DNA from 2 places in the Diaphorobacter nitroreducens genome. Region 1 is predicted to be linked to the other one. Evidence: riboswitches for the same ligand, from Rfam matches in the RefSeq annotation. Region 1 holds a riboswitch; the other holds the start of a gene.
The links. A riboswitch is a leader RNA that binds a small molecule or an ion and turns the genes downstream of it on or off. The one in region 1 is predicted to bind glycine.
Positions count from the first base shown of each region.

Region 2: it holds a riboswitch for glycine, as region 1 does, so the genes downstream of both, BA022_RS16935 (D-amino acid dehydrogenase) here and gcvT (glycine cleavage system aminomethyltransferase GcvT) in region 1, are expected to answer to the same signal.

Region 1 is NZ_CP016278.1:1,182,886-1,193,614, forward strand. Features, by position in the region: gene BA022_RS05520 (ABC transporter ATP-binding protein) at 1-733, shown strand, start outside; gene BA022_RS19445 (helix-turn-helix transcriptional regulator) at 824-1,417, opposite strand; gene BA022_RS19450 (hypothetical protein) at 1,399-1,836, opposite strand; gene BA022_RS05530 (TonB-dependent receptor domain-containing protein) at 1,950-3,956, shown strand; gene BA022_RS05535 (Lrp/AsnC family transcriptional regulator) at 3,979-4,437, opposite strand; gene BA022_RS05540 (TRAP transporter substrate-binding protein) at 4,732-5,703, shown strand; gene BA022_RS05545 (TRAP transporter small permease) at 5,781-6,275, shown strand; gene BA022_RS05550 (TRAP transporter large permease) at 6,358-7,635, shown strand; glycine riboswitch at 7,642-7,734, shown strand; glycine riboswitch at 7,754-7,868, shown strand; gene gcvT (glycine cleavage system aminomethyltransferase GcvT) at 7,922-9,043, shown strand; gene gcvH (glycine cleavage system protein GcvH) at 9,147-9,521, shown strand; gene gcvP (aminomethyl-transferring glycine dehydrogenase) at 9,590-10,729, shown strand, end outside.
Region 2 is NZ_CP016278.1:3,611,593-3,622,321, reverse strand. Features, by position in the region: gene BA022_RS16970 (helix-turn-helix domain-containing protein) at 108-851, shown strand; partial or broken gene BA022_RS16965 (alcohol dehydrogenase catalytic domain-containing protein) at 957-1,310, opposite strand; gene BA022_RS16960 (host attachment protein) at 1,336-1,743, opposite strand; gene BA022_RS16955 (YXWGXW repeat-containing protein) at 2,107-2,523, shown strand; gene BA022_RS16950 (Bug family tripartite tricarboxylate transporter substrate binding protein) at 2,690-3,676, shown strand; gene BA022_RS16945 (NAD(P)-binding domain-containing protein) at 3,709-5,187, shown strand; gene BA022_RS16940 (CMD domain-containing protein) at 5,184-6,293, shown strand; glycine riboswitch at 6,465-6,576, shown strand; gene BA022_RS16935 (D-amino acid dehydrogenase) at 6,670-7,980, shown strand; gene BA022_RS16930 (FIST signal transduction protein) at 8,052-9,317, opposite strand; gene BA022_RS16925 (PhaM family polyhydroxyalkanoate granule multifunctional regulatory protein) at 9,358-10,293, opposite strand; gene BA022_RS16920 (HU family DNA-binding protein) at 10,514-10,729, shown strand, end outside.

The DNA of each region.
Region 1 (10,729 bases):
GCTGCGCGGCATGTCGTTGGACATCCCGGCGGGTCAGTTCGTCACCGTCATCGGCTCCAACGGGGCAGGCAAATCCACCTTCCTGAATGCCATCTCGGGCGACCTGTCGGTGGACACCGGCCGCATCGCCATCGACAACCAGGACGTGACGCGCCAGCCCGTGTGGGAGCGCGCCCGCCGCGTGGCGCGCGTGTTCCAGGACCCTATGGCCGGCACCTGCGAAGATCTCACCATCGAGGAGAACATGGCCCTGGCCCAGCAGCGCGGCACGCGTCGCGGCCTGCGCGGCGCCGTCAAGCAGTCTGAACGCGCCATGTTTCGCGAACGTCTGGCCACGCTGGGCCTGGGCCTGGAGAATCGCCTCACCGACCGCATCGGTCTGCTGTCGGGCGGCCAGCGCCAGGCCGTGAGCCTGCTCATGGCGGCATTGCAGCCCTCGCGCATCCTGCTGCTGGACGAGCACACCGCCGCGCTGGACCCACGCACGGCCGATTTCGTGCTGCAGCTCACGGCCCGCATCGTGGCCGAGAACCAGCTCACCACCATGATGGTCACGCACAGCATGCGCCAGGCGCTGGACGTAGGCCAGCGCACCGTCATGCTGCATCAGGGGCAGGTAGTGCTGGACGTCTCGGGCGACGAGCGCGCGCGTATGGACGTGCCCGACCTGCTGCAGATGTTCGAGAAGGTGCGCGGCGAGAAGCTGGCCGACGACGCGCTGCTGCTCGACTGATGCTTCTCTATTAATAGCTACTGGCGCGTTTCAGGAAAGCGCTAGAGGGCAATTTCGCTTCAAATACGGGAAGCGTGCGCCGCGCGGTAGTCAGCGCTTCGCGCGGAGATTTTTGGGCGAAAAGCCGTAGAGCCGGCGAAAGGCGGTGGAGAAATTCGCAGGGCTGCGGTAGCCCGCCAAGTCCGCCGCCTGCGCCACGGTGATGCCCTGTGCCGTGATGGCATCGGCCGCCCTGCGCAAGCGGCCTTCGCGCAAGTGTTCGAAGATGGGCTTGCCGAATGCCTGGCGGAACTGCGTTTGCAGGGTGCTGGCGTTGCAGCCCATGTGCCGCGCGATTGCGCCCATGGTGAGGGAGTCAGCGGCGCCGCTGTCGAGCCAGTCGCGCAGATGGCATGCCCGCTGGTACGCGGTTGGCCGCAATCCGGCTGCCTCGCATGCGGCGGCGGAATTGGCGGGCGCGACCCACTGCGCCAGCGCCTCGATGACCAGTTCGAGCGTCAGGCACTCCTGCTGCAACCCGCTGAGCGGCCCGTCCTGCAACTGGCCCTCTGCCAACAACTGCTCGGCAACGTACACCGCCCTGGGCGAAGGCGCCCACGCCGTCATGGACAGGTGGGGCAGCGCGTTCAGGTGGCCCAGCCCCGCCTTGTCCAGCCATTGCGGCGTCAGCGTGAGAACCAGCATGCGCTCGCGCGACGGCGCGCGGCAGCGGTGCTCGTACGGCGCCGGCCCGCGCAGTGCCACCACGGCCGCCCGGGCCCCCCGCCTGGGGGCACCGCCACCGGCAGGGCCAGGGGGCCGATGCGCAGCCTGCCGCCGCCCTGCAGCTTGAACACGATCTTGATCCCGCTCTTGGTCAGCGGGAAGCGGCTGGTCAAGCCACGCAGGTACGCGATGTCCGTGCGGTGCAGGAAGAACCCGGCGCGCAGTTCGGCCAGGGACAGCGTGCCGTTGAACACGGAACCGCCGACGGCCTGCTCGGGCCCGCTCAGAGCCCCACCGTGCGCCAGCCGGTCCAGCAGCAGGGCCGTCATTTCCCCCGCCTGGGGCTCGGCCTGCCGGCGATTCACGATCGAGGCAAAGGTTTTTGTCGCGGCAAACATATTCCCTGTCAGCGCAAAAGAAGAAGAACGGAGCTGTCCCGATACTACACGCCAGTTGATAACCATTCTCAATCTCAGCGGTCTCGCCACACCTACCAGGCGCTCCCTCTTCCATGTTCGTGAAACACCCTTGCCCCTACCCCTTGCTTCTGGCCCTGCCCGGCCTGTTCTCGGCCTCACTCGCGCTGGCGCAGGAGCCCACACTCGCCACTGTCAGCGTGCAGGAAAAACTCGTGTCCGACGTGACCACCACCGTCACCAGCGAAGCTGTGCAGACCCACGCGGCGCGCAGCCTGGGTGAGATGCTGCGCGACGAGCCCGCCGTGTCGGTGGGTGGCGGTGCGGCCATCGCACAAAAACTCTACATCCGGGGCGTGGAGGATTCCATGCTCAACACCACGCTGGACGGCGCGGCGCAGAGCGGCCGGGCGTTCCACCACCAGTCCCGCCTGCTGATCGACCCGGAACTCATCCACAGCGTGGAGATTGACCGCGGAGCCACACCCGCGAGTGCCGGGCCGGGGGCGCTGGCAGGCTCCATCCGCATGACCACCAAGGATGGCCGGCAGCTTCTGCGCGACGGCCAGACCTTTGGCGCCAGCGTGCGCGGCGGCGTGGCATCCAACGACGGGCACCGCTGGGGCGCGGCGCTGTACGGCCTGGCGGGCGAGAGCGTGGACTTTCTGGTGTCCGCCAACCGTGACGACAACGATGATTACCAGGCGGGCGACGGCACCCGGCAGACGCACAGCGGCTCCAAGCAAAGCAGCGGGCTGGGCAAGCTCAACTGGCGCATCGCCCCCGGCCACCGCCTCACGCTGGGCTATCAGGCCGTGCAGGACGAGGGTTCGCGCTACCTGCGCCCCAACTTCTGGCAGGGCCAGGGAAATTCGCTCATGCCCCAGAAGACCACGCGTGACACGCTCACCGTCACCTACCGCTATGACGGCACGCGCACCCTTCCGGCCATGGAGTTAGGACTGTTCTCCGACACGATGAAGGTCACGCGCATCACGACGGCCGCGCAGCCGCAGTTCAACAAGCCGCTGGGTCATCAGTTCGGCGAAGAGATCGCCTCCAGCGGGCTGAACCTGAAAGCCGCCACCCGCGTGGCGGACGCCACCGTGCGCTACGGACTGAACATCCATCGCTTCGAGATGAACGCCGTCCATGCCCGCCCGCCCGCCGCATCCACCAGCAACGGGCGCGAAGAAAGCAGCGTGAAGGGACTGTTCGCCGAAGGCAGCATCCCACTGGGCGACCAGTTCCTCCTGGGGGCGGGCGCGCGCTACGACTGGTACGGCTACACCGACAACCACGCGCAGCGTATCTCCAGCCGCGGCTTGAGCCCCAACATGTCTCTGACCTGGATGGCGACCGACGCGCTGAGCGTGCGCGCGTCCGCAGGCACCGCCCTGCGCGGCGCGGGACTCAAGGAGGCGTTCTATGTGGACAACACCCGCTGGCGGAACGACCCCGGACTGCAGCCAGAAAAGGCCCGCAACGTCGAGCTGGGCGTGAACTACAACGAGGGCCCGTGGAGCGCTAAAGCCACCGTGTTCCGCCAGCAGATCCGCAACTTCATCTCCACCACCACCGGCGCAACCTGGGCCGTGGCCAACGTAGGTACGATGAAGTCCTCAGGCTACGAGGTCGGTGTGGCATGGAATCGCAGCGTGTGGCGCAGCGGTCTTGCTGTGGCCAGCGCCAAGCCCCAGCTCAACGGCTACGACCTGGGCGACGAGGCCTACGGGCTGGGCGTGTCCACCGGCCGCAGTTGGAACCTGAACCTGGGCTACCGCATCCCCACGTGGAACCTGGACCTGGAATGGTTTGGGCGCTTCGTGGAATCCAAGACCTCGACCGAATATCTGATTTCCGAAAGCCGCACCGCCACCAAGCACAAGCCCGGCTTTGGCGTGCACGACGTCTACGTCAACTGGCTGCCCTACGGCAACGACCGCTTGCGCGTGACCTTCGGCGCGCGCAACCTGCTCAACAAGTTCTACTACGACCAGGGTAGCTACGCCTACTACGTGAGTACCGCTGGCGCCATCAGTGGCCGGGGCTTCGCCGAGCCGGGCCGCAACGTACGCCTGGACGTGACGTGGAAGTTCTGACGGCCAATCGCCGCGAGAAGTGTTAACCCGGGAACAGGGGCAGGTCCGCCTTCTTGAGCGTGCGCAACACGAAGCTCGAGCGGCTGTGGCGTATACCCTTGATCCTGTAAAGCTTCTCGCGCAGCAGGCGCTCGTAGTCGCGCGTGTCTTTGACCACCACGCGCAGCAGGTAATCGTAGTCGCCAGAGACCAGGTGCGCCTCCACCACTTCCGGGATACTGGCAAGCATCTCGCCGAACTTTTCCAGCGTGTTGTCCGAATGGCTGTCCAGCGTCACCTGCACCAGCACCGTGTCGCCCAGGTCCAGCGCCAGCGGGTTCAGGCGCACGGTATAGCCTTCGATCACGCCGGCCTCCTCCATCTTCTTGATGCGGCCCCAGCACGGCGAGGGGCTCAGGCCGACGGCGGCGCCGATCTCTTGCAGGCTGGCGCGTGCATTGCCTTGCAGGACGGAGAGAATTTTTCTGTCTAGGCGATCCATGTGCTGCATTATTCGTGAAACCTAGATACTGCAGAAAATTTTTCTTCAATGTAGGTTTTTATAGAGAAATTCAGCAAATTCATCCACAACCCGCGGCGCATACTTCTTCTCCATCAAGGCGCTCTTACCGGGGCGCACGACATTGACGAGACCCCGCCCGGTTACCGCTGGGCGGGGACTTGGCAAGACGGGCCAGGACTGCCCTCCTCAAGTCCCCGCGCAAACCCCTATGACCTGCGTCATGTTGCATTGCCATAATTTTTCGGCAGCACCCGCAGATTCACAGGAGACAACATGCAGCTGACCAAACTTGCGCTGGGCCTGGGCTTGGCACTGGGCATGGCCGCAACGGCCTTGGCACAAACCACAATGCGCATCAGCATCTCGACGGCGCAGAACTCCCACCAGGGCGTCGCCATCGACACGTTTGCCAAGGAGGTCGAGAAGCGCACCGGCGGGCGCTACAAGGTGCAGACCTTCTACAACGGCGCGCTGGGCGGCGAGCGCGAATCCATCGAGGCGGTGCAGCTAGGCACACAGGAGTTGGCCTTCAGCTCCACCGGTCCGGTGCCCAACTTCGTGCCCGAGACCAAGATCCTGGACGTGCCCTTCCTGTTCCGTGACAAGGCCCACGCACGCGCCGTGCTCGACGGCCCGATCGGCCAGGACCTGCTGACCAAGTTCGATGCCAAGGGCTTCAAGGCGCTGGCCTGGGCGGAGAATGGCTTTCGCCACATGACCAACAGCAAGCGCGACGTGAAGACGCCTGAGGACTTGAAGGGCCTGAAGATGCGCACCATGGAGAACCCGGTGCACATCGCCGCGTACAAGGGCTTCGGCATCATCACCACGCCCATGGCCTTCCCCGAAGTGTTCACCGCCCTGCAACAAGGCACGGTGGACGGCCAGGAAAACCCCCTGCCCGTGATCATCTCGGCCAAGTTCGACCAGGTACAAAAACACCTCTCGCTCACCGGCCACGTGTACTCCCCCTGCATCTTCGTGATGAACAAGGCGGTGTTCGACAAGCTCTCCCCTGCGGACAAGCAGGCCTTCATCGACGCCGCCAAGGAAGGCACCAAGGCTAACCGCGCCCGCGTGGACGAGGACGACGCCAAGGGCGTGGCCGACCTGCGCGCCAAGGGCATGACGGTGATCGACGATCTGGACAAGTCCAAGTTTGTCGCCGCGCTCGCGCCCGTGAACGCGCAGTTCGAGAAAGAGTTCGGCAAGGCCAACCTCGACAAGATCCGCAACTACAAGTGACGCTCACTTTTCAGTAGCTGCTACCGCCCGTGGATCATGCGCCACGGGCGTTTTTATTCATATTTTCGTGAGTGCGCATGAAAACCTTCTTCCTCTCCTGCGAGCGCTGGAGCACCGCCGTCGCCATGTGGGGCGCCTGCGCCATGCTGGCGCTGGCCTCGGCGCTCGGCATGTTCCAGATCCTGATGCGTTTCGTTTTCGAAGAGCCGGCCGAGTGGACCGAGGTGCTGATCCGCTTCAGCCTGATCTGGATGGTGTTTCTGGCGATTCCCATGGCATTCCGGCAGGGCGCCATGGTCAGCGTCGACGTGCTCTACCGCTGGAGCCCGCGCCCGCTGCGCCGCGTGCTGGACTGGGTGGTGTGCCTGGCAGCGCTGGCGCTCATCGCCGTGATCATCTGGTGGGGGTGGGACTACGCGCGCCGCGGCGGCGTGCAGTCGATGGCAGGGCTGGAGTCGGTTTCCATGTTCTGGGCCTATCTGGCCATGCCCGTGGGTGGGCTGTTCAGCATCCTCGGCATCGTGGGCAATCTGATCGACCCGCAGCGCCATGAACTGGAGACTGCCCAATGAGCACCGCGCAGAGCCACCTCAAGCAAGCGAGCGACCCCCTCGGGGGACGACGAGTACATGAAATGACGCGCGTGGAGGCCCTATGACCACGGTCATGATCTCCACCATGGTGCTGTGCTTCGCGCTCACCATCTCCGTGGCCGTCTCCATCGGGCTGGCCTCCATCCTGGGCATCCAGGTGGCGAACGCCAACATGCTGATCTCCGTGAAGGAGATGTTCGCCTCCATCAACAAGTTTCCGCTCGCAGCCATTCCGTTCTTCATCCTGGCGGGCAACCTCATGGAGACCGGCGGTATTTCGCGCCGGCTCGTGGAGTTTGCCAAGAGCATCGTGGGCGGCGTGCAGGGCGGCCTGCCCATGACCTGCGTGCTCACCTGCATGATCTTCGCGGCCGTCTCAGGGTCATCGGTGGCGACCACGTTCGCCATCGGCGCCATCCTGATTCCTGCGCTCATCAAGCATGGCTACCCCACCAGCTACGCGGCCGCGCTGCAAGCCACCAGTGCCGAGCTGGGTGTGATCATCCCGCCGTCCATCCCCATGATCCTGTACGGTGTGGCGGCCGAGGTGTCGATTGGCGAGCTGTTCATCGCCGGCTTCGGCCCCGGCATCCTCATCAGCGGTGCGCTGATGTTGTTCGTCTGGGCGTATTGCAAGTACAAGGGCTGGGGCAAGCATGACGGCGACGGGCGCATGCCCTTCGGCCGCGCGCTGCTGCAGGCGGGCTGGGCACTGCTGATGCCAGTCATCATCCTGGGCGGCATCTACGGCGGCGTGTTCACGCCCACCGAGGCCTCTGCCGTGGCCGTGTTCTACGCGCTGGTGGTGGGCATGCTGATCTACCGCGAGATCCGCGTCGCGGACCTGTTCGCCATCCTGCGCAAGTCGGCCATCTCGTCGGCGGTGATCATGTTCATCATTGCCAATGCGGGCCTGTTTGCCTTCCTCATCACGCGCGCTGGCGTGCCGGACGCCATCGGCCGCTGGCTGCAGGAGGTGCTGCAGTCGCCCGCGCTGTTCCTGCTGGGCGTGAATGCCGCGCTGTTCGTGATCGGCATGTTCATCGAGACCAGCGCCGCCATCATCGTGCTGGCGCCGATCCTGGCGCCGGTGGCCCAGCACTTCGGCGTGGACCCGGTGCACTTCGGGCTGATCATGGTGGTGAACCTGGCGCTCGGCATGATCACGCCGCCCTTTGGCGTGAACCTGTTCGCGGCATGCACGGTGGCGCGCATCTCCCTGGATCGTATCGTCGCCCACCTGTTGCCGTTCGTGGGCGTGGTCCTGCTGTGCCTCCTGGTCATCACCTACGTGCCATCGCTTTCACTGGCCCTGCGTGATCTCGTGTACGCAAAATAGATAGAATCCGTCCCGTCAGGAGAGAGTCCGCGCCCCCCAGGGCCGGGCCGCCGAAGGCGCAGGCAGCAGCCGAACGCTCAGGCAAAAGGACTGGCGACACGCCCGCAGGGATGCGGGTGTTTCCCTTGCTGGAGAGAGGCCGCAGCAGCATGCGGCCCACCGAAGGAGCAAGCCCCGTGACATGCCATGCAGGCGGGGTGAATCTCTCAGGTAAAGCGGACAGCGGGGCAAATCGGCGATCGAGAGATCGCTCCACCATTTGCCTTCGCCCATTGCCCTGTCCGCCATGTCCGACCTGCTCACCACTCCCCTCAACGCCCTGCACATCGAACTGGGCGCCCGCATGGTGCCCTTCGCCGGCTACTCCATGCCCGTGCAATACCCCATGGGCCTGATGGCCGAGCACCACCACACGCGCACGGCGGCCGGCCTGTTTGACGTGTCGCACATGGGGCAGCTCAAGCTGGTCGGCCCTGACGCCGCTGCCGCGTTCGAGACGCTGATGCCCGTGGACGTGGTCGACCTGCCCGTGGGCAAGCAGCGCTACGGCCTGCTCCTCAATGACGAGGGCGGCATCATCGACGACCTCATGTTCTTCCGCATGGCGCAGGACGAGCTCTTCGTGATCGTCAACGGCGCCTGCAAGGTGGGCGACATTGCCCACATCCAGGCGCGCATCGGCCAACGCTGCCAGGTGATTCCCATGCCCGACCAGGCCCTGCTCGCGCTGCAGGGCCCACAGGCGGCAGCGGTGCTCGCGCGTCTGGCACCAGGCGTGGACAAACTGGTGTTCATGACCGGCGGGCATTTCGACATCGCCGGGGCGCAGTGCTTCGTGACGCGCAGCGGCTACACCGGAGAGGACGGCTTCGAGATCTCGGTGCCCGCCACGCAGGCCGAGGCCCTGGCGCGCACGCTGCTGGCCCAGCCCGAGGTCAAGCCCATCGGCCTGGGCGCACGCAATTCGCTGCGCCTGGAAGCCGGCTTGTGTCTGTATGGCAACGACATCGACACCACCACCACCCCACCCGAAGCCGGCCTGAACTGGGCCATTCAGAAGGTGCGCCGTACAGGCGGCGCGCGCGCTGGCGGTTTTCCAGGTGCCGACAAGGTGCTGGCCCAGATCGACAGCCCGGCCACTCTCACGCGCAAGCGCGTGGGCCTGGTGGCGCTGGAGCGCGTGCCCGTGCGTGAGCACACCGAGTTGCAAAACGAGTCGGGCGAGCGCATCGGCGAAGTCACCAGCGGCCTGCTGGCCCCCACTGCCGACAAGCCCATCGCCCTGGCCTACGTAATGCCCGCCCATGCCGCCCCCGGCACCCGTGTGAACGCCATGGTGCGCGGCAAGGCCGTGCCCATGGAAGTGGCTGCCACGCCCTTTGTTCCCACACGCTACTACCGCGGCTGAATTCACCGCGGCGAACTGCCACCGCGCCCAGGTCAGCCCGGCTACAGTGCGGGCTGACCACTCTCAAACCTTTTCCTTCCACCTCTTCTTCCCGGAGCCCCCCATGAGCATCCAGTTTTCCAAAGACCATGAATGGATCAACGCAGCCGACCCGGCCGCGGCCGTCGTTGGCATCACCGTCCACGCGCAGGATGCGTTGGGCGATGTGGTGTTCGTGGACCTGCCCGCGGTGGGCACCACTTTTGCCCAGGGCGACGTGGCCGGCGTGGTCGAGTCCGTCAAGGCCGCTGCCGATGTCTACATGCCCGTGTCCGGCGAAATCGTCGAAGTCAACGAGGCCCTGCGCGCCGACCCGTCCCTGGCCAACTCCGACCCGCTGGGCGCGGGCTGGTTCTTCAAGGTCAAGCTCAGCGACGCCGGCCAGCTCGCCGGCCTGATGGACGAAACGGCCTATACCGCCTTCGCCCAGAACGCCTGATGCACCCGCGGCGCCGTGCACACGGCGCCGCCGCACCGCCCCATCGCTCTTGAGACTGGTCCCTCGCCATGCAGATGCCCTCCCCCCTGCCCCTGGCGGCGCTTGAAAACGCCGCTGAATTCCTGCCCCGCCACATTGGCATCGACGCCGCCGACGAAGCACACATGCTGTCGGTGATCGGCGAGGCTTCGCGCCGAGCGCTCATTGATTCCATCGTGCCGCGCTCCATCGCGCGCCAGCGCCCCATGGACCTGCCCGCGCCGGCCACCGAGGCCGCGGCGCTGGCTGAGCTCCAGGCCATTGCGTCGAAGAACCGCATCCTCAAGAGCTTCATCGGCCAGGGCTACTACGGCACGCACACGCCGGGCGTCATCCTGCGCAACGTGCTGGAAAACCCTACCTGGTACACGGCCTACACGCCCTACCAGGCCGAGATCTCCCAGGGCCGCATGGAGGCGCTGCTCAACTTCCAGACCATGGTGTGCGACCTCACGGCCATGCCCATCGCCAACGCCTCCATGCTCGACGAGGCCACCGCTGCCGCCGAGGCCATGACGCTGGCCAAGCGCTCGGTCAAGTCCAAGAGCGACGTCTTCATCGTGGCCGGCGATGCGCACCCGCAGACCATCGAAGTCATCCAGACCCGCGCCGCCCCCATCGGCATCACCGTGGTGGTGGCCAATTCCCAGGAGGAATGGCAGGCGGCCCTGGCCGGCGACTTCTTCGCCGCCCTCATCCAGTACCCTGCCAGCAGCGGCTGGGTGCAGGACTGGCAGGCCGACGTGGACGCCATCCACGCCAAACAGGCCGCAGCCATCTTCGCTACCGACCTGCTGGCGCTCACGCTGCTCAAGGCCCCCGGCGAGTGGGACGCCGACATCGTGGTGGGCTCCACCCAGCGCTTTGGCATGCCCATGGGCGCCGGCGGACCGCACGCCGCCTTCATGGCCTGCCGCGACGAATTCAAGCGCAGTCTGCCCGGCCGCCTGGTGGGCGTGAGCGTGGACGTGCACGGCAAGCCCGCCTACCGCCTGGCGCTGCAAACGCGCGAGCAGCACATCCGCCGCGAGAAGGCCACGAGCAACATCTGCACGGCCCAGGTGCTGCCGGCCGTGATCGCCAGCATGTACGCCGTGTACCACGGCCCCGAGGGCCTCACGCGCATCGCCCGCCGCGTGGCGCGCTTCACCGCCATCCTGAGCCGCGGC
Region 2 (10,729 bases), 1.6 Mb from region 1:
CGCGCATTGTGCGCACAAAGCCCGCGCAGGCCAGCCGCTTGTGGGCCTTTGTGGCTTGGATCACACTTAGGGTATCGCCATTCGATACTTTTTACGTTCCACGCCCCATGAGCACCACCGCCGACCTCGTCATCGCCCTGAAGAAGGAACTCAAGTCCGCCCAGATGACCTATGCCGGCCTGGCACAGGCGCTGGGCATGGCCGAGTCCAGCGTCAAGCGCATGCTGGCCAAGGGCGACATGCCGCTGTCGCGCATCGACGCCATCTGCCGCGTGCTGCGGCTGGACTTTGCCGACCTGGCGCGGCGCGTGGCCGACAGCCAGCCGCTGCTGAGCGAGCTGACGCAGGAGCAGGAAAAGGCCGTGGTGGCCGACAAGAAGCTGCTGCTGATGGCGATCTGCGTGCTGAGCCAGTGGACCCTGGAGCAGATCACCACCACCTACCGGCTGAGCGAGGCCGAGGGCATCCAGTACCTGGCGCAGCTCGACCGCATCGGCATCATCGAACTGCGCCCCCTCAACCGCTACCGCCTGAAGCTTGCCAAGACCTTCCGCTGGCGCCCGCACGGGCCGGTGATGCACTACTTCCGCGACCATGCACTGCTGGACTACTTCAACGGCGGCTTCGACGCGCCGGGCGAGGGCGTGCTGCTGGTGCACGGCTCCATCGCACGCAGCCTGGCGCCGGCCTTCACCGAGCGGCTGCAACGCGTGGCCCAGGATTTCGCGCAGCAGCACCTGGCCGACCAGCGCCTGCCCGAGCGTGAGCGCGAGGGCTACACCCTGCTGCTGGCCATGCGCAGCTGGGAGTTCGAGGCCTTTGCCCAGATGCGCCGCACCGCAAGGCCGTGATGCTCCTATATTAATAGCTTATGGCGCTTGATGGACGGGTGCCAGCGCCTTAAAACACCCAAAACCCGACGCAGTCGGCCTGCCATTGACTTCCCCCTTCGCGGTGCCCACACTGGACCATCCGTCGCCCCCACACGCCTGCACGCACAGGTTCTCGCGCCCACTGGTGCAGAACCGGCAGTGCCCACAGGTCCACCCCAGCCAAGGAACGCCTACCCGCTGTCCCTGCCGCCAGCCCCGCACGCCCGGCCCCAGGCCGGCGACACGGGCCACGATCTCATGCCCCGGCACAAGGGGCCACACCGCGTCCGGCAGATCGCCGTCACGCAGGTGGAGGTCCGTGCGGCACACGCCGCAGGCTTGCACCGCCAGCAGCAACTGGCCTGCCTGCGGAACGGGGCACGGCAACTCCGCCAGCCGCAGCGGCTGGCCGGGTCCGTCCAGCACCATGGCGCGCATGGTCGGTCCTCACACCGGGGCAGTGTCAGCCGCCGCGTTCTGCCTGCAAGTGCCGCGCCAACTCCTGCAAGCTCAGGTGCGTCAGATCCTGTGCATGGCTGGCCACCAGCCGCTGATGGGTGACACCATCCAGCTGTTCCATCAGCTCGCCGAGGAAAGGATTGGACGCGAACACGGCCTCGCGCAGCGCGTGGGCCACCTCGCGCGCGAAGGTGCGCCGCTCCTGCGCGGCGGCCTCGCTGCGCGGCGCCAGACCGCTGCGTCCTGCAATCGAATGTCCGGGCGGCTCATGCCCCGCCGCACTGCCATGCAGGCGGGCGGCCGGATGCGTCAGGCATTGCCTTTCCGTCCAGTGCGTGGCTGCCGCGGGGTCAAGCTCCAGCAGGCGCGCCATCGAGCCATGGGCCACCAGGGCCCAGTTGGGTGTGTCCATGCAAAGCCCCCAGTTCTCCAAGCCGTGTGCGGTGTTTGATCTAGGGGGGGCGGCCCCAGAGGGGTCAATCCCACGGTACATGCAAGCAATCGTGGCGTGGCGGGCGGTGCGCCAAGCACCGCGGCGCCTCGCCACGCACTGGTCGCGCCTCTCTCACTCTTGAAAAAGGAGCTTGTACCGCTTCTCTGACAAGGGCTTCAGCCCTACCAGCACCTGAGTCCTGCCCGCCGGAAGGCCGTCGTCACACCTGCTCACAAACCTTTGCCGGGGATGCAACAACGCGCCCGAAACGTTGACATGCGGCCCGCAGCATGGAGTCTCCCGCAGCGCCCCGCGCCGCATCCCACAACACAGGAGAACGCCATGGTCCGCACCACCACCCTTGCCGCAGCCGGCAGCCTCGTCGCCCTGCTGTCATTGGCAGGCGCCGCGCATGCGGCCACCAACGCCACCGTCGTGATCCAGGCCGGCACGCCCCACTACTCGGCACCGCCCGCCTATGCGGTGCAATACCACGCGCCACCGCCTCCACGCTACGAGCGCGTGCCTGCACCGCGCCGCGGCATGGTCTGGTCGCAGGGCCACTGGGAATGGCGCGGCCACCGCCATGTGTGGGTGCCCGGCCAGTGGATGCAGGTGCGCCACGGCCACCATTACCGCCAGCCGCGTTGGGTGCAGCGCGGTGACCAATGGCGCTTCGTGCGCGGCGGCTGGGACCGCGATGGCGACGGCGTGCCCAACCGCCACGACCGCCGGCCCGACAACCCCTACCGGAGATGAACGGCCGAGCGCCGGTCGTCCGCGCCCAGCATGGCCCGGGACGGCGACGGGCCGTCCATATGCATATAGCGCGTGCGCATGTGAATTTCTCCACAATGGGCGTGTTTCGGCTGTGCCTACACGATAGGGCGCCGCCTTGCACTGACCCATCACAAGGAAATTTGCCATGCCCCTCCTGCGCCACGCCACCGCCGCCCTGGCCACGCTGCTGACCGTCACATCCGCCCTCGCCCAGGCCACGGACTGGCCCAAGCAGCCCGTCACCCTGATCATGGGCTTTCCGGCCGGATCGGGCGTGGACGTGGTGGCGCGCGCGGTGCAGGAGCCGCTGGGCCAGAAACTCGGCCAGCCCGTGGTCATCGACTACAAGTCCGGCGCGGCCGGCAACATCGCCAGTGAGTACGTGGCCCGGGCCAAGGCCGACGGCTACACCCTGGCCTTCGGCACGGCCGCCACGCACGGCAGCAATGCCGCGCTCTACAAGAACCTGCCGTTCGACGTGGAGGCCGACTTCGTGCCCGTCGCCCCGCTGATCGACGTGTCCAACGTGTTGACCATCAACCCCGCGGTGATCGACGCCAAGAACCTCAAGGAGTTCGTCGAGACCGTGCGCGCCAACCCGGGCAAGTACAACTTCGCCTCCACCGGCAACGGCACGGGCACGCACATGGCCTTTGCCGAGCTGAATGCGCGCCTGGGCCTGAACATGGTGCACGTGCCCTACAAGGGCGGGCCCGAGGCCATCACCTCCGTGCTGCGCGGAGAGACCTGCTGCATCATGAACCAGGTGCAGACCGTGCTGCCGCACTACAAGACCGGCAAGGTGCGCCTGCTGGGGGTGACCACGGCCAAGCCCGTGGCGGCCGTGAAGGAGGTGCCGCCCATCGGCGCCAGTGGCCTGCCCGGCACCAAGGGCTTTGACAGCTCGATCTGGTTCGGCATCTTCGCGCCCAAGGGCACCGACCCAGCCGTGGTCCAGAAGCTGAACACCGCCTTGCGCGAGGTGCTGGAGCAGCCCGACGTGCGCCAGCGCTTCGAGTCGCAGGGCAACACGGTGCGCATCGAAACGCCCGAGCAGTTCCGCCAAACGGTCCACAAGGACCGCGCGAAGTGGGCGCAGGTGGTGAAGGACGCCAAAATCAGCATCGACTGATTTCGCCCTCCACGCTTTCTTCGACGCCCTCCATGTCACTTTCGCTTCCCCTGGGGGCGGCCGGCCTGGCCGCCCTCGAAGACCGCCTGCGGCACGACCTGCTCACCCTCAACTGGCGCGCCCGCGCATGGCTGCCGCCACGCACCCATGAAGGGCAGCCCGTCACCGACGTGCTCATCATCGGCGCCGGCCAGGCGGGCCTGGCGGCCAGCATGGCGCTGGCGCAGCAGGGCATTGCCGCCGTGCTGCTGGACCGCGCGCCCGCCGACTACGAGGGCCCCTGGGCCACCACGGCGCGCATGGACACGCTGCGCTCGCCCAAGGAGCTCACCGGCCCCGCGCTCGGCGTGCCCTCGCTCACCTTCCGCGCCTGGTTCGAGGCCCAGTGGGGCAGCGAGGCCTGGGCCGCGCTCGACAAGATCCCGCGCCTGCAGTGGATGGACTACCTGCGCTGGTACCGCCGCGTGACGCAGGCCGACGTGCGCAATGAACACACCGTCACTGCCGTGCACCCACGCGCCGACGGCCTGGTGGCGGTGGACGTGCAGGCCCCCACCGGCCACGCCACCTGGCTGGCGCGCCGCGTGGTGCTGGCCACGGGCCGCGACGGCCTGGGCGGCCCGCAGGTCCCTGCCTTCATGCGGGGCGTGGCCCACGCCGCACAGGGTGGCCTGTGGGCGCATTCGTCCGACGTGCTGGACTACGCCACGCTCAAGGGCAAGCGCGTGGGCGTGATCGGCATGGGCTCGTCCGCGATGGACAGCGCCGGCACGGCGCTGGAATGCGGCGCCGCCAGCGTGGACCTGATCGCGCGCCGCGCGGTGATGCCCACGGTGAACAAGTCCAAGGGCTCGGGCGTGCCCGGCCTCACGCAAGGGCACCACGACCTGCCCGACGCATGGAAGTGGCGCATCCGCCATTACATCAACGTGCAGCAGGTGCCGCCGCCGCACGGCAGCACGCTGCGCGTGTCGCGGCACGCCCATGCGTTCTTCCACTTCGGTTGCGCGGTGCAGGGCGTCACGCAGGTGGGCGACGCGCTGCACGTGGCGACGGCCAAGGGCACGTTTGCGTTCGACTTCCTGGTCCTCGCCACAGGCTTCGTGATCGACTGGGCACAAAAGCCCGAGTTCGCGCCGTTTGCGCGCCATGTGCGCACCTGGGGCGAGCGCTACCAGCCGCCCGCCGGCGATGAAGACCGCGAACTGTCCGACTCGCCCGACCTCGGCCCGGTGTTCGAATTCCGCGAGAAAGCCGCCGGCGCCTGCCCCGGCCTGGACCGCATCCACTGCTTCTGCTACCCGGCGGCGCTGTCGCACGGCACGGTGTCGGGCGACATTCCCGCCATCAGCGACGGCGCACGGCGCCTGGCCAGCGGCATCGCCGGCCTGCTGTACCGCGAGGACGTGGAGCACCACTTCGCCGCGCTGCAGGCCTATGCCGAGCCGGAACTGCTGGGCGACGAATGGACGCCCGCCGACACCTCCCAACGCATCCTGCCTTCGCCATGACCGACACCATCGACCAACTCGCCCGCCTGGGCCATGCCCCCCATGCCCAGGCCGCGCGCCAACAGCGCGCCAAGGCCATCACCGCCACCCAGGCCTGCGAAGACCTGCTGCTCGCCCCCGAACTGCCCGGGGGCCTGGCGCTGGCCGAGCGCCTGTCCGTGGCCCAGGCCGTGGCGGCCGCCAGCGGCGTGGCAACGCTGGCCGACCATTACGGCGCGCGCCTGGCCGGCCTGCCCGCCCCCGCGGCGGATGCCCGCTGGCAAGCCATCACGCATTTCACGCAGCTGCTGGCCACGCAGCCCGCCGCGGCCGACCGCGCGGCCCTGCTCGCCCTGCCCCAGGCGGGCCTCGCCACGCCGGACGTGGTGCTGCTCGCGCAGCTCATCGGCTTCGTGGCCTACCAGGCGCGGTTGGTGGCCGGCGTGGCGGCGCTGGCCACCCTCGGCCCCGCGGGCACCGCAGCCACGGCGGTCGCTCCCACCACGCCGGACGCGCCCTTCGTGCACCCCGCCAACCTGCCCCCGCCCGGCGAGCCACTGCGCCTGGCCGGCTACACCAGCGAGACGCTGGACTGGAAGGCCTGGCTGCCCGTGGTGGACCCCGCCACCGCCAGCGCCGAGCAGAACGCCGTGCTCGACGCAAGCCACCCCAAGGCACGCACGTCGGACTTCTACCTCGTGCTGGCGCACCAGCCCCGCGTGCTCGCCGAGCGCTCAGAGGCGTTCAACGCCATCATGTACGCGCCTGGCGGCCTGCCGCGCGCCGAGCGCGAGGTAGCCACCACCGTGGTCTCGCGCATCAACGGCTGCGTGTACTGCGCGTCGGTGCATGCGCAGCGCTTCGAGCAGCTGGCCAAGCGCAACGACGTGATCGCGCAGATCTTCGCCGACCCCGACAGCGCCGGCACCAACGCCCGCGAGCGCGCCCTGGCGCAGGCCAGCGCCGCGCTCACGCGCGCGCCCGGTGCATTCGGGCCGCAGCACCTCGCGCCGCTGCGCGCCGCGGGCCTGAGCGACCTGGAAATCCTGGACACGGTGCACGCCGCCGCGCTGTTCGCCTGGGCCAACCGCCTCATGCTCAACCTGGGCGAAGCGGTCTACCCCTGAGCATGCGCCCAGCGCCCCACCCTGAGAGCGTGTTCATGGTTTGAGGGTTAGCCCGCTGGGGCCATCGCGCCCGCGCAGCTACGATGGCCGGCGCAGGAGAGCAAACGGCTGCATGCCGTTTCACCGAAGGCGCAAACTCCCATACACGCTCAGGTTCCGTACTGCACACCCACACAGCCGTCTGGAGAGCCGCCACGCCCGCCGTGGCGCACCGAAGGAGCAAGTGCCGCGCACGGTCCCGCGCGGCATGAATCTCTCAGGTACCAAGGACAGGGGGAGCGGCAGCCAGGCCATGTCGCGCCCGCTGTTCGCTATTCATTCAATAGCTGCTCGCGCGCGCCCTGCCTGCGCAAACCTTGAAAAAGGCTTGTAAACCATGCGCGTGATCGTTCTGGGCGCCGGCGTCGTCGGCACCACCTCTGCGTACTTCCTCCAGCAACTCGGCCACGAGGTCACCGTCATCGACCGGCAGGCTGTGCCCGGTGCGGAAACCAGCTTCGCCAACGGCGGCCAGATCTCGGTCAGCCACGCCGAGCCCTGGGCCAACCCCGGCGCGCCGCTCAAGGTGCTGCAGTGGCTGGGCAAAGAGGATGCGCCGCTCTTGTTTCGCCTGCGCGCGGACATGCGCCAGTGGCTTTGGGGCCTGCAATTCCTGCGCGAATGCACGCCCGCGCGCACGCGCCACAACATCGAGCAGATCGTGAGCCTGGGCAGCTACAGCCGCAGTACGCTGCAGCAACTGCGCACCGACACGGGCCTGCAGTACGACCAGCGCACGCAGGGCATCCTGCACTTCTACACCAGCACCCAGGAGTTCGACGCCGCGCTGGCGCCCGCCGAGCAGATGCGTGCGCTGGGCTGCCACCGCCGCGTGGTGGACGCAGACGAGGCCGTGCGCATCGAGCCAGCCCTGGCCCACGTCCGCCCGCAGCTGGCGGGCGCCACCTACACGGCGGAGGACGAGTCCGGCGACGCCCACCTGTTCACGCGCGCGCTGGCCGGCGTGGCCCAGGCCGCGGGCGTGCAATTCCGCCTGGGTTGCCACATCACCGCGCTGCACCAGGCGGGCGGCGCCATCGACCATGTGGAGATCACCAACGAGGCCGGCGGCTACGAGCGCGTGCGCGGCGACGCCTACGTGCTGGCGTTGGGCGCATTCAGCCCGCTGCTGGCCCAGCCCCTGGCCCTGCGCCTGCCGATCTACCCGGCCAAGGGCTATTCGGTGACGCTGCCGGTGCGCGACGCGGCCGCCGCCTACCAGGTGAGCCTGACGGACGATGAGTACAAGCTGGTCTTCTCGCGCTACACCAGCGCGCAGGGCGACCGGCTGCGCATCGCGGGGACGGCCGAGCTCAACGGCTACGAGCGCGCACTGAACGCCGTGCGCTGCGAAGCCATCGTGCGGCGCGTGGAGCAGCTCTTTCCCGGCGCGGGCGATGCGAGCCAGGCGCAGTTCTGGAGCGGCCTGCGCCCCGCCACGCCGAGCAACGTGCCGCTGATCGGCAAGACGCGCTACGGCAACCTGTTCCTGAACACTGGCCACGGCACGCTGGGCTGGACCCACGCCTGCGGCTCGGGCAAGTCCATCGCGCGCATCGTGAGCGGGCTGGAGCCGGAGCTGGACTTCGCGTTCTGCGGCCTGCCGCGCCCTGCTGCGGCGCCCCGCCCCGCCGTCATCGGCGTTTGAGCAAGCGCCACGGCGCTATGCATTGCATAGCTGCTTGCGCTTGGTGGACGGGCGCTAGAGGCCCAAAAGGCTTATAAAGCCCCGTCCGGCGCGACGAACACCGTCAGCACGCCCGTGTAGCCATAGAGCCGGTGCGCGGCGATCTCGCCGCCTGCGAAGAAGCCCACCAGGGGCACGTCGCCCAGCGCATGGCGCACGATCTGCAGCTCGGCGCTGGGCCCACCGAAGTGCGGCCCGCCGCGGCCCGAGCAACTCACATACAGCGCACCGCAAATGCGCCGGCCGCCCGCCGGCTCGGCATGCGGCGCGCTGCCTGCGGCGGGCAGCGCCTGCGCCTCTTCGAGTTGGGGCGATAGCTCCTCACGGATCTCGGCGCAGATGCGCATCAGGTCGGCACGGGCCGCGCCGACGTTGCGCTGGCAGAAGGCCAGGCGCATGCCCACCTCGACATGGTCACCCAGCGCCACGCCGCTGCGCGTCGCGTCCAGCCCGACGATGTGGCGCACGCGCGTGTCGGCGCCGAAATGGCCCGTGCGCTGGCGCTGCGGTGCGTCCGCGTCCTCCAGCCCTGCCAGCGTGGCGCGCACGGCGCGCAGGGCGGCCTGGGCGTCGCCCTGCAGTGTCACCCCTAGCGTGTCCAGCAGCACGTCCAGCGCGGGCTCGCCGTCCAGCTCCAGCACCACGTTGTCCTGCGCGGCGGTGATGGCCGCCTGCGCGCCGATGGGCTGGCAGCCCTGCGTGACGCGCGAGACCAGTTCCACCTGCGCATCAAAGGCCACGCCCGACAGGCCGCCGTGCAGCACGCCGTCGCCCTCGCCGCCGGCGGGCAGCGCCAGTTGCACCTGCGCCCCGCGGCTGGCCACCACGCCGCCAAACAGGTAGCCGCTGCTGGTGCGGCCCGCCATCTCGGCCACCAGGTCCGCCAGTTCGGGTGTCTGGCCGTCCGCATGCACCAGCGCCGTGTGGGCCGCAAAGCCCACCCCGGCCGCATCGCCGTGCGCCAGCGGCGCCACGCCCGAGAACACGCGGTAGTGCGCGCGCGGCAGGTCGCACAGCATCAGCGAGAGCGCGGGTTCATCGAAATATTCGACGTTGTTGCCCGCCACGCCCACGCCGACCGCGCCTGCCCAGTCGGTGACCGTCGGCAGTTCGCGCCGCAGCAGGTCCAGCAGGGCCGCGGCATCGTCCGCGTAGTGGTCGGTGATGTAGAGCAGCCCCAGCGTGGGTGCACTGGCGTACTGGGGCAGCGCCATCTGCGCCCGCAGTTGCGCCAGAACCAGCACCGCGGCCATGTGCCACTGCGGATGGGTGGCGTGTGCATTGGGAAAGAGTCTCATGTGTCAGCCCTGCGGTGGGGTACAGGCGCCGCCGCGCAGCTCAGCCTGCCGGCCGCCGCGTGCGGGACGCGGCAGCCTTTTGGGTGGGCGATGGTGCGGGGGCACGCTTGGCGCCCGCGCTGGCCGCGGCAGCCCGCTTGGCGGCCGGACGTGACTTGTCGTTGGCCTTGCCGCCCGGTTGGGTCGCCGGCCGGGCGGCCGCCTTTGCGGAAGGCTTCCCGGCGGCAGGTGCGGGCGTTGCCGCAGGCGCCGCACCGGCGGCCTGCGCCGCCGCGTGCATGCCGTGCATGCCCTGCGCAGCCATCTGCGCCGCCATGCTGGAGGCGGTCTTGAGTGCGCCGCTGGCCATCTCGCGCGTGGCATCGAAGGCCGCCTGGTGCGTGCCCGCATCCCGCAGGGCATGCGCCGCGATCTGCTGGAACTGGCTGGTCAGCGCACCCCACCATTGCATCGGGTCGGCCGCCCCCTTGGTCTGCTCGGGCGCGGCCTCATCGTCCGGTGGTGTTCGCGCGCTGCGCGCCGCCGAGGCGTTGTTGGCCGGGGGCGGCGCCTCCGGTGCAGGTGCAGGTGCAGGTGCAGGTGTGGGTACGGGTGGAGAGGTGAACGGGAACGCGGACGGTGGCTCGGCGGCTCGTGCGGCGGGCCGCTCCTTGTCCTGGCCTGCGGCGGCGCCGAAGCTCGCGGCCAGGTCGCCCATCGCCACGTTCATATCCTGCAGCGTGGCCAGCGTCATCTTCTGCACCTCCAGCGCCTGCACGGTGGCGGCCAGGGCGCGCGCGTTCTGCTCCAGCCAGAACTGCACGGCCTTGAGCTCCTGGATGCGCTTGTCCAGCTCGTCCACACTCACCGTGGGCGCCACCCAGCCCGACAGCCCCGGCATGGTGGGCATACCCGCCGCAGCGCCCTTGGCCAGGTTCTGCAGGAAATCAAATCCCGGGACGAAACGCCCGAAGCCGAAAGGGGTGCTATCGCTCATGGCCTGCTCCTGGTACATCAGGGAATGGTTGCACAGCTTACCCGCATGCGCGCCACCCGTGCGGCACGTGCGTGCCCTGTACCGTCCACAGGCCCGCGATAGCGTGGTTTTCTCGCGCAAACCCGCATGAATAGGGCACCCCACGCGCACAGACAGCGCCTAGAATCCGATCACCAGCCTGGCTGGCCTGCTTCTATACACCTTACAACGATCCGACATCATGGCAACTGCAAAGAAGACCACCGCTCCGGTGAAAAAGACCGCCGCCAAAAAGGCTGCGGCACCTGCCAAGAAGGCAGCCGCCCCCGCAGCTCCTGCTGCCATCAAGCCCGTGAAGGAAGCCTTCACCAAGACCGCGCTGATCGCCCATCTCGCCACGCAGGCGGGTGTCGAGCCCAAGGCCGCCAAGGCCGTGCTCGCCGCGCTGGAGACGGCC